Saccharothrix espanaensis DSM 44229: one gene and its partner. The protein of the gene in region 1 interacts with the protein of each later gene in a pairwise test. Links are inferred from orthologs where the notes say so. Each region holds a gene or a part of one and is shown on either strand. Other genes may lie near its edges.

What was found. The genes of interacting proteins can lie anywhere in the genome.
Region 2: the proteins of BN6_RS49430 (region 1) and ileS interact in binary tests that used the Escherichia coli proteins (3 or more experiments, as listed by UniProt). The link is inferred for Saccharothrix espanaensis DSM 44229 from one-to-one orthologs.

Annotation. Positions count from the first base shown.
Region 1 is NC_019673.1:9,310,659-9,316,373, forward strand. What follows is about bases 1,134-3,957. They hold BN6_RS49430 (substrate-binding domain-containing protein), read right to left. Parts: upstream 3,094-3,957; coding sequence 2,173-3,093; downstream 1,134-2,172. Other genes in these bases: rbsD (D-ribose pyranase), read right to left, coding at 1,134-1,305; BN6_RS41190 (ribokinase), read right to left, coding at 1,302-2,159; BN6_RS49435 (ABC transporter permease), read right to left, coding at 3,117-3,957. In the rest of the region: BN6_RS41175 (outer membrane protein assembly factor BamB family protein), read right to left, coding at 1-102; BN6_RS41180 (isochorismatase family cysteine hydrolase), read right to left, coding at 171-824; more of rbsD, read right to left, coding at 916-1,133; more of BN6_RS49435, read right to left, coding at 3,958-4,079; BN6_RS41205 (sugar ABC transporter ATP-binding protein), read right to left, coding at 4,076-5,518; BN6_RS41210 (LacI family DNA-binding transcriptional regulator), read right to left, coding at 5,508-5,715. UniProt on the Escherichia coli protein: Part of the ABC transporter complex RbsABC involved in ribose import. Binds ribose. Also serves as the primary chemoreceptor for chemotaxis.
Region 2 is NC_019673.1:7,648,933-7,654,053, forward strand. The notes cover bases 1,446-5,121. They hold ileS (isoleucine--tRNA ligase), read right to left. Parts: upstream 4,757-5,121; coding sequence 1,646-4,756; downstream 1,446-1,645. Other genes in these bases: BN6_RS33260 (RNA polymerase sigma factor), read left to right, coding at 1,446-1,460; BN6_RS49845 (hypothetical protein), read left to right, coding at 1,462-1,584; BN6_RS42670 (caspase, EACC1-associated type), read right to left, coding at 4,971-5,121. Outside these bases: BN6_RS33250 (hypothetical protein), read left to right, coding at 1-113; BN6_RS42665 (RNA polymerase sigma factor), read left to right, coding at 184-732; more of BN6_RS33260, read left to right, coding at 729-1,445. UniProt on the Escherichia coli protein: Catalyzes the attachment of isoleucine to tRNA(Ile). As IleRS can inadvertently accommodate and process structurally similar amino acids such as valine, to avoid such errors it has two additional distinct tRNA(Ile)-dependent editing activities.

The DNA.
Region 1 (5,715 bases):
GATCAGCGGGTAGTCGATCGCCTCCGGCCGGCCGTAGGGCAGAGGCAGGAACAGCGCGACGACCGCGCACCCCGCACCGACGACCACCAGGAAGCGCAGCACACCCCTGCGACGCGCCGCCGACTACGAGCGTTCCACCGCGGCATCCCGCCGACCTTGGACATTCCGGGTCAGCCCGTGATGAGGTCGAGCACCTCGGACGTCGGCCGCACGTCGCCGAACGACCGGTACACGGTGTGCAGAGTGGCGTTGTGGTCCTGGTCGCGGCGGGCCGCGTTGGCGTCGGCGACCATCACCACCCGCAGCCCCAACGTGCTCGCATCCCGCGCCGACGACTCGCAGCACACGTTCGTCACCGTCCCGGTGATCAGGACCGTGTCCACGTCCAGCGCGCGCAACCGGTCCGGCAACGGGCAGTGGCCGGGGAAGAACGCGCTCGGTGCGGTCTTCTCCACGACCAGGTCTTCGTCCCGCACGGGCAGTTCGGGCCACAACCGGTCCTCGGGACGCCCGGTTCCACCCGCCGCCGCGAACACCGCCGCCACCGCGGGGCCGTAGAACCCGACCGCCCAGTCCGACGGCCCGACCGCCGCCGGGAGCACCCAGGCCACCACCCCGCCCGCCGCGCGCACCCCGCCCGCGAGCCGGGCGATGTTGGGCACCACGCCCCGGCAGTACGGGTTGGCCTCCACGAAGAACGGCACCATGTCGATCACGACCAGGGCGGTGCGCCGGGCGGTCAGCTCGCGGTAGGCGTGCCGGCTGCCGCGCCGGCTCTCCTGACGGGCGTACTCGCGCGGCTCGATCCGCCAGTCGTGCAGCACAACCCACCCCCGTCCGCGAGCAGTGGACCCGGATCCGCGAGCGGTAGACCCGAATCCGCGAGCGGTGGACCCGGATCCGCCGGCAGCGCACTCAGAATGGCACGCCGCACCGCAGCAGGACGTTGGCGTACGGCGTCGCCTCGCCCGTCCGGATGACCAACCGGGCCTGGGCCACCCGTCCCTTGAACCCGTCGTGGTCGACCCGGTCGATCAGCGGCAGCCGCCCCGCCAGCGCCGCCGCGCACGACGGGTTGCGCTCGTCGAGTTCGGTGGCCACCAGCGCCCGTTCCACCACCAGTTCGCCCAGCACGCCGTCGAGCACCTGGAGGAAGGTCGGCACGCCGAAGGTGAACGCCAGGTCCACCACGGCCGGGCCGGGCGGGATCGGCAGGCCGCAGTCGGCGACTACGACCTCGTCGGTGTGCCCGAGCCGGGCCAGTTCGGCGTTCAGCCCGGGGTGCAGGATGCCCGCCCGCTTCATTCGAGCACCTCGTCCGGCCCGGGGTAGGACGGCTGCGCGCCCGGCCTGGTCACCGAGGTCGCCGCGACCCGCGCCGCGTACCGGGCGGCCTCGACCAGCGACTGGCCCGCCGCCAGCCCGGCGGCCAGGGCACCGGCGAACGCGTCGCCCGCGCCGGTGGTGTCGACCGGCGTCACGGCCGGCGCGGGCACCTCGACCACGCCGGACGCGGTGACCACGGCCGCGCCGCGCGCGCCCAACGTCACCACGACCGAGCGCGGGCCGAGGTCGAGCAGGCCCTCGAACGTGTCGGCCAGTTCCCGCGCCTCGTGCTCGTTGACGATCAGCGGGTCCAGCAGCGCCAGCGTCGCCGCCGGCACCTCGGTCACCGGGGACAGGTTGAGCACCGGCCTCGCCCCACGAGAGGCCGCTACCGAGATCCCGTGCACCACGGTTGCCAACGGGACTTCCAGCGAGCACACCAGGACCGTCACGCCGTCCCACGCCAGAGCGTCCACATCGGACTCCGACACGTCCGAGTTCGCGCCCGGTGCGACGACGATCGAGTTCTCGCCGTCCGGCGTCACGGTGATGTAGGCCAGCCCCGTCGGCCGGTCCGAGGTGCGGACCAGGTCGGTCCGCACCCCCGCCTCGGCCAGCGACCGCACCAGCAGGTCCCCGTACTGGTCCGGCCCGACCGCGCCGACCAGCGCGACGGCGCAGCCCAGCCGCCCGGCGGCGGCCGCGGTGTTGGCCCCCTTGCCGCCGGGCATCACCACCGTGTCGCCGCCGAGCACCGTCTCGCCGCCGCCGGGGCGGCGGGGGACCGCGACGACGAGGTCCGCGTTGGCCGAGCCGAGCACCAGTACCGTCACGTCAGCGACACCGTCATTTCTTGAACTCGGCGAGGTTCTTCTTGGTGACAACCTTGACCTCGACGTCGACGACCTCCTGCACCGGCTCCTTCTTCGCCGCCTTGACCGCCTGCTCGACGGCCTTGCGGCCGAGCACGTCGGGCTGCTGCGCGATGGTGGCGGCCAGGGTGCCCTCCTCGATCGCCTTCAGGCCGTCCGGGGTGCCGTCGAACCCGACCACCTGGACGTCCTTGCCGGCGCGGTCGCCGAGCGCCTTGATCGCGCCGAGCGCCATCTCGTCGTTGTCGGCGAACACGCCCTTGATGCCGGGGTTGGCCTGCGCCAGGTTGGTCATCACGTCGAGCCCCTTGGCGCGGTTGAAGTCCGCGGGCTGGCTGGCGACGACCTTGATGCCGCCGGAGTTCAGGCCCTGCTCGAAGCCCCGGCCGCGGTCGCGCGAGGCGGACGCGCCGGGGATGCCCTGCAGGTGCACGACCTCGCCGGTGGTGGCGCGGCCGAGCTCGATCGCGGCGAGCGTGCCGCCCTGCACGTTGTCCGAGGCCACCTCGGAGGCGACCTTGCCGTCGTCCACCGAGCGGTCCACCGCGACCAGCGGGATGGTGGCGTTCTCGGCGGCCTTGGCGGCGGGCCCGGCCTGCTTGGAGTCGACCGGGTTGATGATGATCGCCCGGACGCCCTGGGTGGTGAACGTCTGCACCTGGTTGACCTGGTTGGTGGCGTCGTTCTGCGCGTCCACCACGGTCAGCCGCACGCCCAGTTCGGCGGCGGCCTTCTCCGCGCCCTGCTTGAGGGCCACGAAGTACGGGTTGTCCAGGGTCGAGACGGCCAGCCCGATGGTGATGTCCCCACCACCGCCGCCGGCCTCGGTCCCCGAACCGCACGCGGCCAGCCCGAGGGCGAGGGCGGACAGCGCGGCGACACCGCGGAGCTTCATCTTGGGGGTTCCTCTCATCGGGTTCATCGGGTGCGGCGGCGAAGGGTGTCCAGCAGCACGGCCAGCGCGATCACCGAACCGATCACGACCTGCTGCCAGAACGGCGACACCTGCAACTGGTTGAGGCCGTTGCGGAGCACGGCCAGGACGAGCGCGCCGACCAGCGTGCCGGTGGCCCGGCCGACGCCGCCGGACAGCGACGCGCCCCCGATCACCACGGCCGCGATCGCGTCGAGCTCGTAGCCGACGGCGGCCTGCGGGCCCGCGGAGGACAGCCGGCCGGCCAGCAGCATCCCGGCGACCGCGGCGAACAGCCCGGACAGCGCGTAGACGACCAGCTTCTGCCGGCGGGTGTCGATGCCGGACAGCCGCGCGGCCTCCTCGTTGCCGCCGATGGCGTACATCGCGCGGCCGGAGTAGGTGCGGGACAGCACGAACCCGGTGATGCCGAAGAACACCAGCATCACCAGCAGCGGCATCGGCAGGTACGGCGTCAGGTTGGAGCCCAGGAAGCCGACCACGTCCGGGGTCTCGGTGGGGCTGCCCTGCGACACCACGAGGGTCAGGCCGCGCGCGACGCTGAGCATGGCCAGCGTGGCGATGAACGCGGGCAACCTCCCGTAGGCCACCAGCACCCCGTTGACCAGGCCCGCGACCACGCCGGTCAGCAGGCCGACCAGCAGCGCGAGCGGTCCGGGCAGGCCCGCCTCGGCCGACGACCACGCGCCGACCATCGCCGAGAGCGCGGCCACGCTGCCCACCGACAGGTCGATGCCGCCGGAGACGATGACGAACGTCGAGCCGAACGCCAGCACCGCGACCACGGCGGCCTGCACGCCGACGTTGAGCAGGTTCTGGGTGCTCAGGAACGACGGCGCGAGGATCGACAGCGCCACCACCATCACCAGCAGGCCCGCGAGCGCGCCGTTGTCCGCCAGGACACCGCGCACCGACGGGGTCGGACGACCGTCCACAGTGGAACTCATGCCTGGAACTCCTGAACCGCCAACGCCATCACCTTGTCCTGGGTCGTGCCGGCGGGCAGCTCGCCCGCCACCCGGCCGTGCGCCATCACCACGATCCGGTCGCTCATCCCGATCACCTCGGGCAGGTCGGAGGAGACCAGCAGCACGGCGCGGCCGGCCGCGGTCATCCGGTTGACCAGCTCGTAGATCTCGACCTTCGCGCCGACGTCCACGCCGCGCGTCGGCTCGTCGAGCACCAGCACCTTCGGGTCGGCCATCAGCCACTTGCCGATGACGACCTTCTGCTGGTTGCCGCCGGAGAGTTCGCCGACCGGCCGGTCCAGCCCGGCGGTGCGCACGCGCAGCGCGGCGGCCATCTCCCGGGCCCGCCGGCGCTGGCCGACCCGGTCCACCAGGCCCGACCGGGCGGTGGTGCGCAGGGTGACCAGGCCGAGGTTGTCGCCGACGGTCGAGGTGAGCACCAGGCCCTGGCCCTTGCGGTCCTCGGGGACCAGGCCGAGCCCGGCCCGCAGCGCCGCGCCCACGTCGTGGCCGGGCAGCGGGCGGCCGGCGACCTCGACCCGGCCCGAGTCGTAGCGGTCGACGCCGAACGCCGCGCGCACCACCTCGGTGCGGCCGGCGCCGACCAGGCCCGCGATGCCGACCACCTCACCGGCGCGGACCTGGAACGACACGTCGTGGAACGCGCCGGCGCGGGTCAGGCCCTCGACCGAGAGCAAGACCTCGCCGGGCCGCTCGCGGCGGCGCGGGTACTGCTCGGCGATGGTCCGGCCGACCATCAGCTCGATCATCCGCTCGACGGTCGCGCCGCGCGGCAGGGTGCCGACGCTGCGGCCGTCGCGCAGGACGGTGATCCGGTCGGCGACGCGCCGGATCTCGTCGAGGTGGTGGGTGATGAACACCAGGCCGACGCCCTGCTCGCGCAGGCCGGCCACGATGCCCAGCAGCCGGTCGGTCTCGGTGTCGGTGAGCACGGCGGTCGGCTCGTCCAGCACCAGCACCTGGGCGTCGAGGTCGAGGGCGCGGGCGATCTCGACCATCTGCTGCCCGGCGATGCCGAGGTCGCCGACCGGGGTGTCCGGGTCCACCGCGAGGCCGACCCGGTCCAGCAGGCGCCGGGCGTCGTGTCGCATTCGCGCTTTGTCGACAAATCCCCACCGGCGCGGCGGGCGGCCGAGGAACAGGTTCTCCGCGACCGAGAGCCGGGGGACCAGGGCGAGTTCCTGGTGGATCACCGCGAGCCGGGTGCCCGGTGCGCGGTGCACCGTTCCACGGTCCGGGGCGTGGACGCCCGCGAGGATCTTGACCAGCGTGGACTTGCCCGCGCCGTTCTCGCCGAGCAGGACGTGCACCTCGCCCGGCCGCACGTCGAAGTCCACCCCGTCGAGGGCCTTGACCCCGGTGAAGCTCTTGGTGATGCCCCGGGCGCTAAGCAGCACCGGTCGCCTCCCCGCAGGAGCCGCGCACCACCAGGCGCGCGCTGAGCCGGACGTCGGCCGGCTGCTCGCCCGCGATCAGCGCGAGCAGGCTGCGCGCGGCGGCCCGGCCCATCTCCACGGTCGGCTGGGCGACGACCGTGATCGGCGGGTCGAGCAGCGGGAACCACGGCTGGTCGTCGTAGACGGCCAGGCCCACG
Region 2 (5,121 bases), 1.7 Mb from region 1 along the record:
TGATCGAGGACATGTTCGACAACCTGAGCATCGCCGCAGGTCAGAGCATCGTGCCGGCACGGTGGTCGTGGTGGGTCCGGGTGCTGCGGGCCGTGGCGCGCCGACTGGACTGAACCAGCCGCATCCACAACCCTGCACGGCGTCCGTCTACCGGGTACCGGACGCCGACCAGAGGGAGGGTTCGTGACACCGGGAGACTCCGATGACCACGCGGCCGCCTTCGGCGAGTTCTACCACCGGGAGCGCACCCGGCTCTTCCGGTTCGCCGCCGTCATGTCACCGCACCTGGACCACGAGTCCGCGGTGCAGGAGGCGTTCGTCCGCGCCTGGCGGAACTGGCCGGCCATCGCCCCCGGCGCGCGCCGGGCGTGGCTGGTCAAGACGATCCGGAACCTGCTGGTCGACCAGGCCCGCCGGGTGGAGCGGCCCAGCGAGGTGACCGACGAGGTGGTCGCCCGGTCCCGGATCCTCGTGCAGCGGCAGCGCGAGGCCGAGACGTGGCACGAGCTCAACAGCACGCTCGCCGCCATCGCGCGGCTGCCCGACCGGCTGCGCACCGCCCTGGTGCTGCGGTTCTGGGACTTCGACGACGGCGAGATCGCCGACGTGCTGGGATGCGGACGGGACTCCGTGCGCAGGTACGTGTCGGAAGCGCGGGCCCAGGTCAGCGCGACGGTCGGCAACTCCGAGCGCCGGGTGCGGGGTTCCCGGCGCGGGAAGGGGACAACATGACGGACGACGACGCGCGCCGCAACTCCCGTCCCGGGCTGTCCACCTCGGACGGCGGCGGGCTCGACCCGTTGCTGGACGAGTTGCGCGACGGGGTGACCGAGGCGATCCCCGACGACCCGGCGTCCGACGACCTGGGCGTGGCCGCGATCATCGCGCAGGGCTCCCCGGGCCCGACCGCGCCGCAACGGCACGCGGCCCTGCTCACCGCCGCCCGCGCCGGCGACCGCGACGCGCTGAACACGCTGGTCGCCGAGCTGACGCCGCTGGTGTGGCACGTGGCCCGGGGCAACGGGCTGGACCAGGGCATCGCCGAGGACGTGGTGCAGACGGTGTGGCTGAGCCTGCTGCGGCACCTGGACCGGATCGCCGAGCCGCGTGCCCTGGCGGGCTGGCTGATCGTCACCACCCGGCGGGAGGCCCAGCGGGCGTGGCGCGAGGCGAACGGCCGGGCGGCGCTGTCCTCGGACTCGGCGCTCGACCTGCCCGACACCCGCTGGCTGCCCGAGACCGAGGCGCTGCGCGACGACCGCGACCGGCGGCTGTGGCGGGCCTACTCGAACCTGCCCCGGCGCTGCCAGGAGCTGCTCCGGCTGACCGTGCTGGCCGGCCGCGCCGAGTACCGCGCGGTGGCCGAGGCGCTGTCCATGCCCCGGGGCAGCATCGGCCCGACCCGCGGCCGCTGCCTGGCGACCCTGCGCACCCTGCTGGAGCGCGAGGGAGGTGTTTGACATGTCCGACGAGCTGAACACCTGGCTGGACGACCTGGTGGACGTCCTCGACCCGCCGCCGGCGCACCTGGCCGACCAGGTCGGGGTGCTGCTCATCATCGCCCTCGCGCTGCGCGCCGCCTGACCCGGCAGGACGCCGAAGGGGGCACGGTCGGGACGCCCCGACCGTGCCCCCTCCCGCCAGATCAGACCTTCGTGACGGAGACCCTCACCTCGGCCCCGTCGCCGACCGAGCCCGCCGCACCCCCGGCGACCTCGCCGTAGGACACCGCGTCGGCCAGCGTCTCGGCCGCCACGAACGCCTCGAACCGGCGCACCGCGTCGGCCACCTCGCCGGCGGGCAGCTGCACGACCAGCGCGATCCGGTCCGACACGTCTAGGTCGGCGTCCTTGCGCGCCTGCTGCACCACGCGCACCAGGTCGCGGGCGACGCCCTCGGCCGCCAGCTCCGGCGTGACCGCCGTGTCCAGCACGACCAGGCCGCTGTTGGCCGGCAGCGCCGCCGTGGCCCCCTGGTCGGTGGCCACCAGCCGCTGCTCGTACTCCTCCGGGAACAGCTCGACGCCCGCCGCGACGACCTTGCCGTCGACCTCGGACCAGTCGCCGGCCTTGACCGCCTTGATCACCTTCTGCACCTCCGGCCCGAGCCGCGGCCCGGCCGCCCGCGCGTTCACCGCGAGCTGGAAGTGCCCGTGCGCGTCGACGTCGGAGGTCAGCTCGACCTCCTTGACGTTCACCTCGTCCCGCAGGATCTCGCTGAACGCCGCCAGCCGCTCGGCGTCGCGCGCCGCGATCACCAGCCTGGCCAGCGGCAGCCGCACCCGCAGCTTGTTGGCCTTGCGCAGCGACAGCGCCGTGGACGCCACCTGCCGCACCTGGTCCATCGCCGCCACCAGGTCGGCGTCGGCCGGCAGGTCCGCCGCGACCGGGTAGTCCGCCAGGTGCACCGAGCGCCCGCCGGTCAACCCGCGCCACACCACCTCGGTGGTCAGCGGCAGCAGCGGCGCGGCCACCCGGCTGACCACCTCCAGCACGGTGTGCAGGGTGTCGACGGCGTCCTGGTCGCCCGCCCAGAACCGGTCGCGGGACCGGCGGACGTACCAGTTCGTCAGCACCTCCAGGAACTCCCGGATGGACGCGCACGCCCCCGAGATGTCGTAGACGTCCAGCCGCGCCGTCACGTCCGCGACCAGGTCGTGCGTCTTGGCCAGCGCGTACCGGTCGAGCACGTGCGGCGAACCGGTCCGCCAGGTGCCTTCGACGCCCTCGGCGTTGGCGTAGAGCGCGAGGAAGTACCACGAGTTCCACAGCGGCAGCACGGCCTGGCGCACGGCGTCGCGGATGCCCCGCTCGGTGACGACCAGGTCGCCGCCGCGCAGGATCGGCGAGGCCATCAGGAACCACCGCATGGCGTCCGAGCCGTCCCGGTCGAACACCTCGTTGACGTCCGGGTAGTTCTTGCGCGACTTGGACATCTTCTGGCCGTCGTCGCCCAGCACGATCCCGTGCGCCACGCAGTTCTTGAACGCCGGCCGGTCGAACAGCGCCGTGGCCAGCACGTGCATGGTGTAGAACCAGCCGCGGGTCTGGCCGTTGTACTCGACGATGAAGTCGCCCGGGTAGTGGTCCTCGAACCAGTCGGCGTTCTCGAACGGGTAGTGCACCTGCGCGAACGACATGGACCCCGACTCGAACCAGCAGTCGAGCACCTCGGGCACCCGGCGCATGGTGGAGCGCCCGGTCGGGTCGTCCGGGTTGGGCCGGGTCAGCTGGTCGATGTGCGGCCGGTGCAGGTCGGTCGGGCGCGCGCCGAAGTCGCGCGCCAGCTCGTCCAGCGAGCCGTACACGTCCACCCGGGGGTGCTCGGGGTCGTCGGACACCCAGACCGGGATCGGCGAGCCCCAGAACCGGTTGCGGGAGATGTTCCAGTCCCGCGCGTTCTCCAGCCACTTGCCGAACTGGCCGTCCTTGATGTGCTCGGGCACCCAGTTGATCTCGCCGTTGAGCTCGACCATCCGGTCCTTGAACTTGCTCACCGCGACGAACCACGACGACACGGCCCGCTGGATCAGCGGGTTGTCGCAGCGCCAGCAGTGCGGGTACGGGTGGTCGTAGGTCTCGTGGCGCAGCAGCAGGCCCGCGTCCCGCAGGTCGCGGATGATCGGCTTGTTCGCGTCGAAGACGTGCTGCCCCTCGTAGGGCGGCACCTCGGCGGTGAACCGGCCGTGCGGGTCGACCGGCACGACCACCTCGATGCCGGCGGCGTCGGTGACGAGCTTGTCCTCCTCGCCGAAGGCGGGGGCGATGTGCACGATGCCCGTGCCGTCCTCGGTGGTGACGTAGTCGGCGGCGAGCACCTGGTGGGCGTTCTCCCGGCCGACGAAGAAGTCGAACGGCGGCGCGTACCGCCGGCCGACCAGGTCGGAACCCCGGTACCGGGCCACGACCGGCGGCTCCTCGCCCAGCTCGCGGGCGTAGGCGGGCACGCGCGCCTCGGCGAGCAGGTAGCGCTCGCCGTTCGCCTCGACCACCACGTAGTCGACGTCCGGGTGCACCGCGGCGGCGAGGTTCGACGGCAGCGTCCACGGCGTGGTCGTCCACACCAGGGCCAGCTCGCCGGACTCCAGCCGCAGGCCCACGGTGACCGCCGGGTCCTGCCGGTCGCGGTAGGTGTCGTCCATCTTGGTCTCGGTGTTGGACAGCGGCGTCTCGCAGCGCCAGCAGTACCAGAGCACCCGGAAGCCCTCGTAGACCAGGCCCTTGTCCCACAGGGACTTGAAGGCCCACATGACGCTTTCCATGTAGTCCAGGTCGAGGGTCTTGTAGTCGTTGTCGAAGTCCACCCAGCGCGCCTGGCGGGTCACGTAGTCGCGCCACTGGTCGGTGTACTGGAGCACCGACGCGCGGCACGCCTCGTTGAACTTCTCGATCCCGAACGCCTCGATCTCGGACTTCGACGAGAACCCGAGCTGCTTCTCCGCCTCCACCTCGGCGGGCAGGCCGTGGGTGTCCCAGCCGAACCGGCGCTCGACGTGCTTGCCGCGCATGGTCTGGTAGCGCGGCACGACGTCCTTGACGTACCCGGTCAGCAGGTGCCCGTAGTGCGGGAGGCCGTTGGCGAACGGCGGGCCGTCGTAGAAGACGAACTCGTTGGCGCCCCGGTCCCCCGCCGGCCGGGCGGCGATCGAGTCCGGGAACGTCCGGTCGGACTTCCAGAAGTCGAGGACGTCCTGTTCCAGGGCGGGGAAGGACGGCTGGGAGGGCACCGAGCCCTCGCCTGCCTTCGGGTAGGCCATCGTGCTGCTCCTCGCGTGCTGCGTCATCCGGCACGCGGGGACGACACGCCTGGATCGGCGCACCGCGGTACCACCCCGCTTGCCGACGCCAACCTCGCGACGGCCTCTCGTTGCCGGCTGTGACGGGCCGCACCCGTCCGGTTCTACTGGGGCTCGCGCCCGTTCTTCCGGAAGCTCCCCGGTGATGGCCGGATCAACGCCGTGTGGGTCAAGCCTAACCCGCGGGTGCAAGCCGGTTGTGGCGGACGTCCCAGACGCGGAGCCCGTCGTTGAGCCCGACGGCGAGGAACCGGCCGTCCGGGCTGAACGCCGGCACGCACCCGAAGCCGGAGTCGGCGAGCCGGACGGCCTCGCCGGTGGCCAGG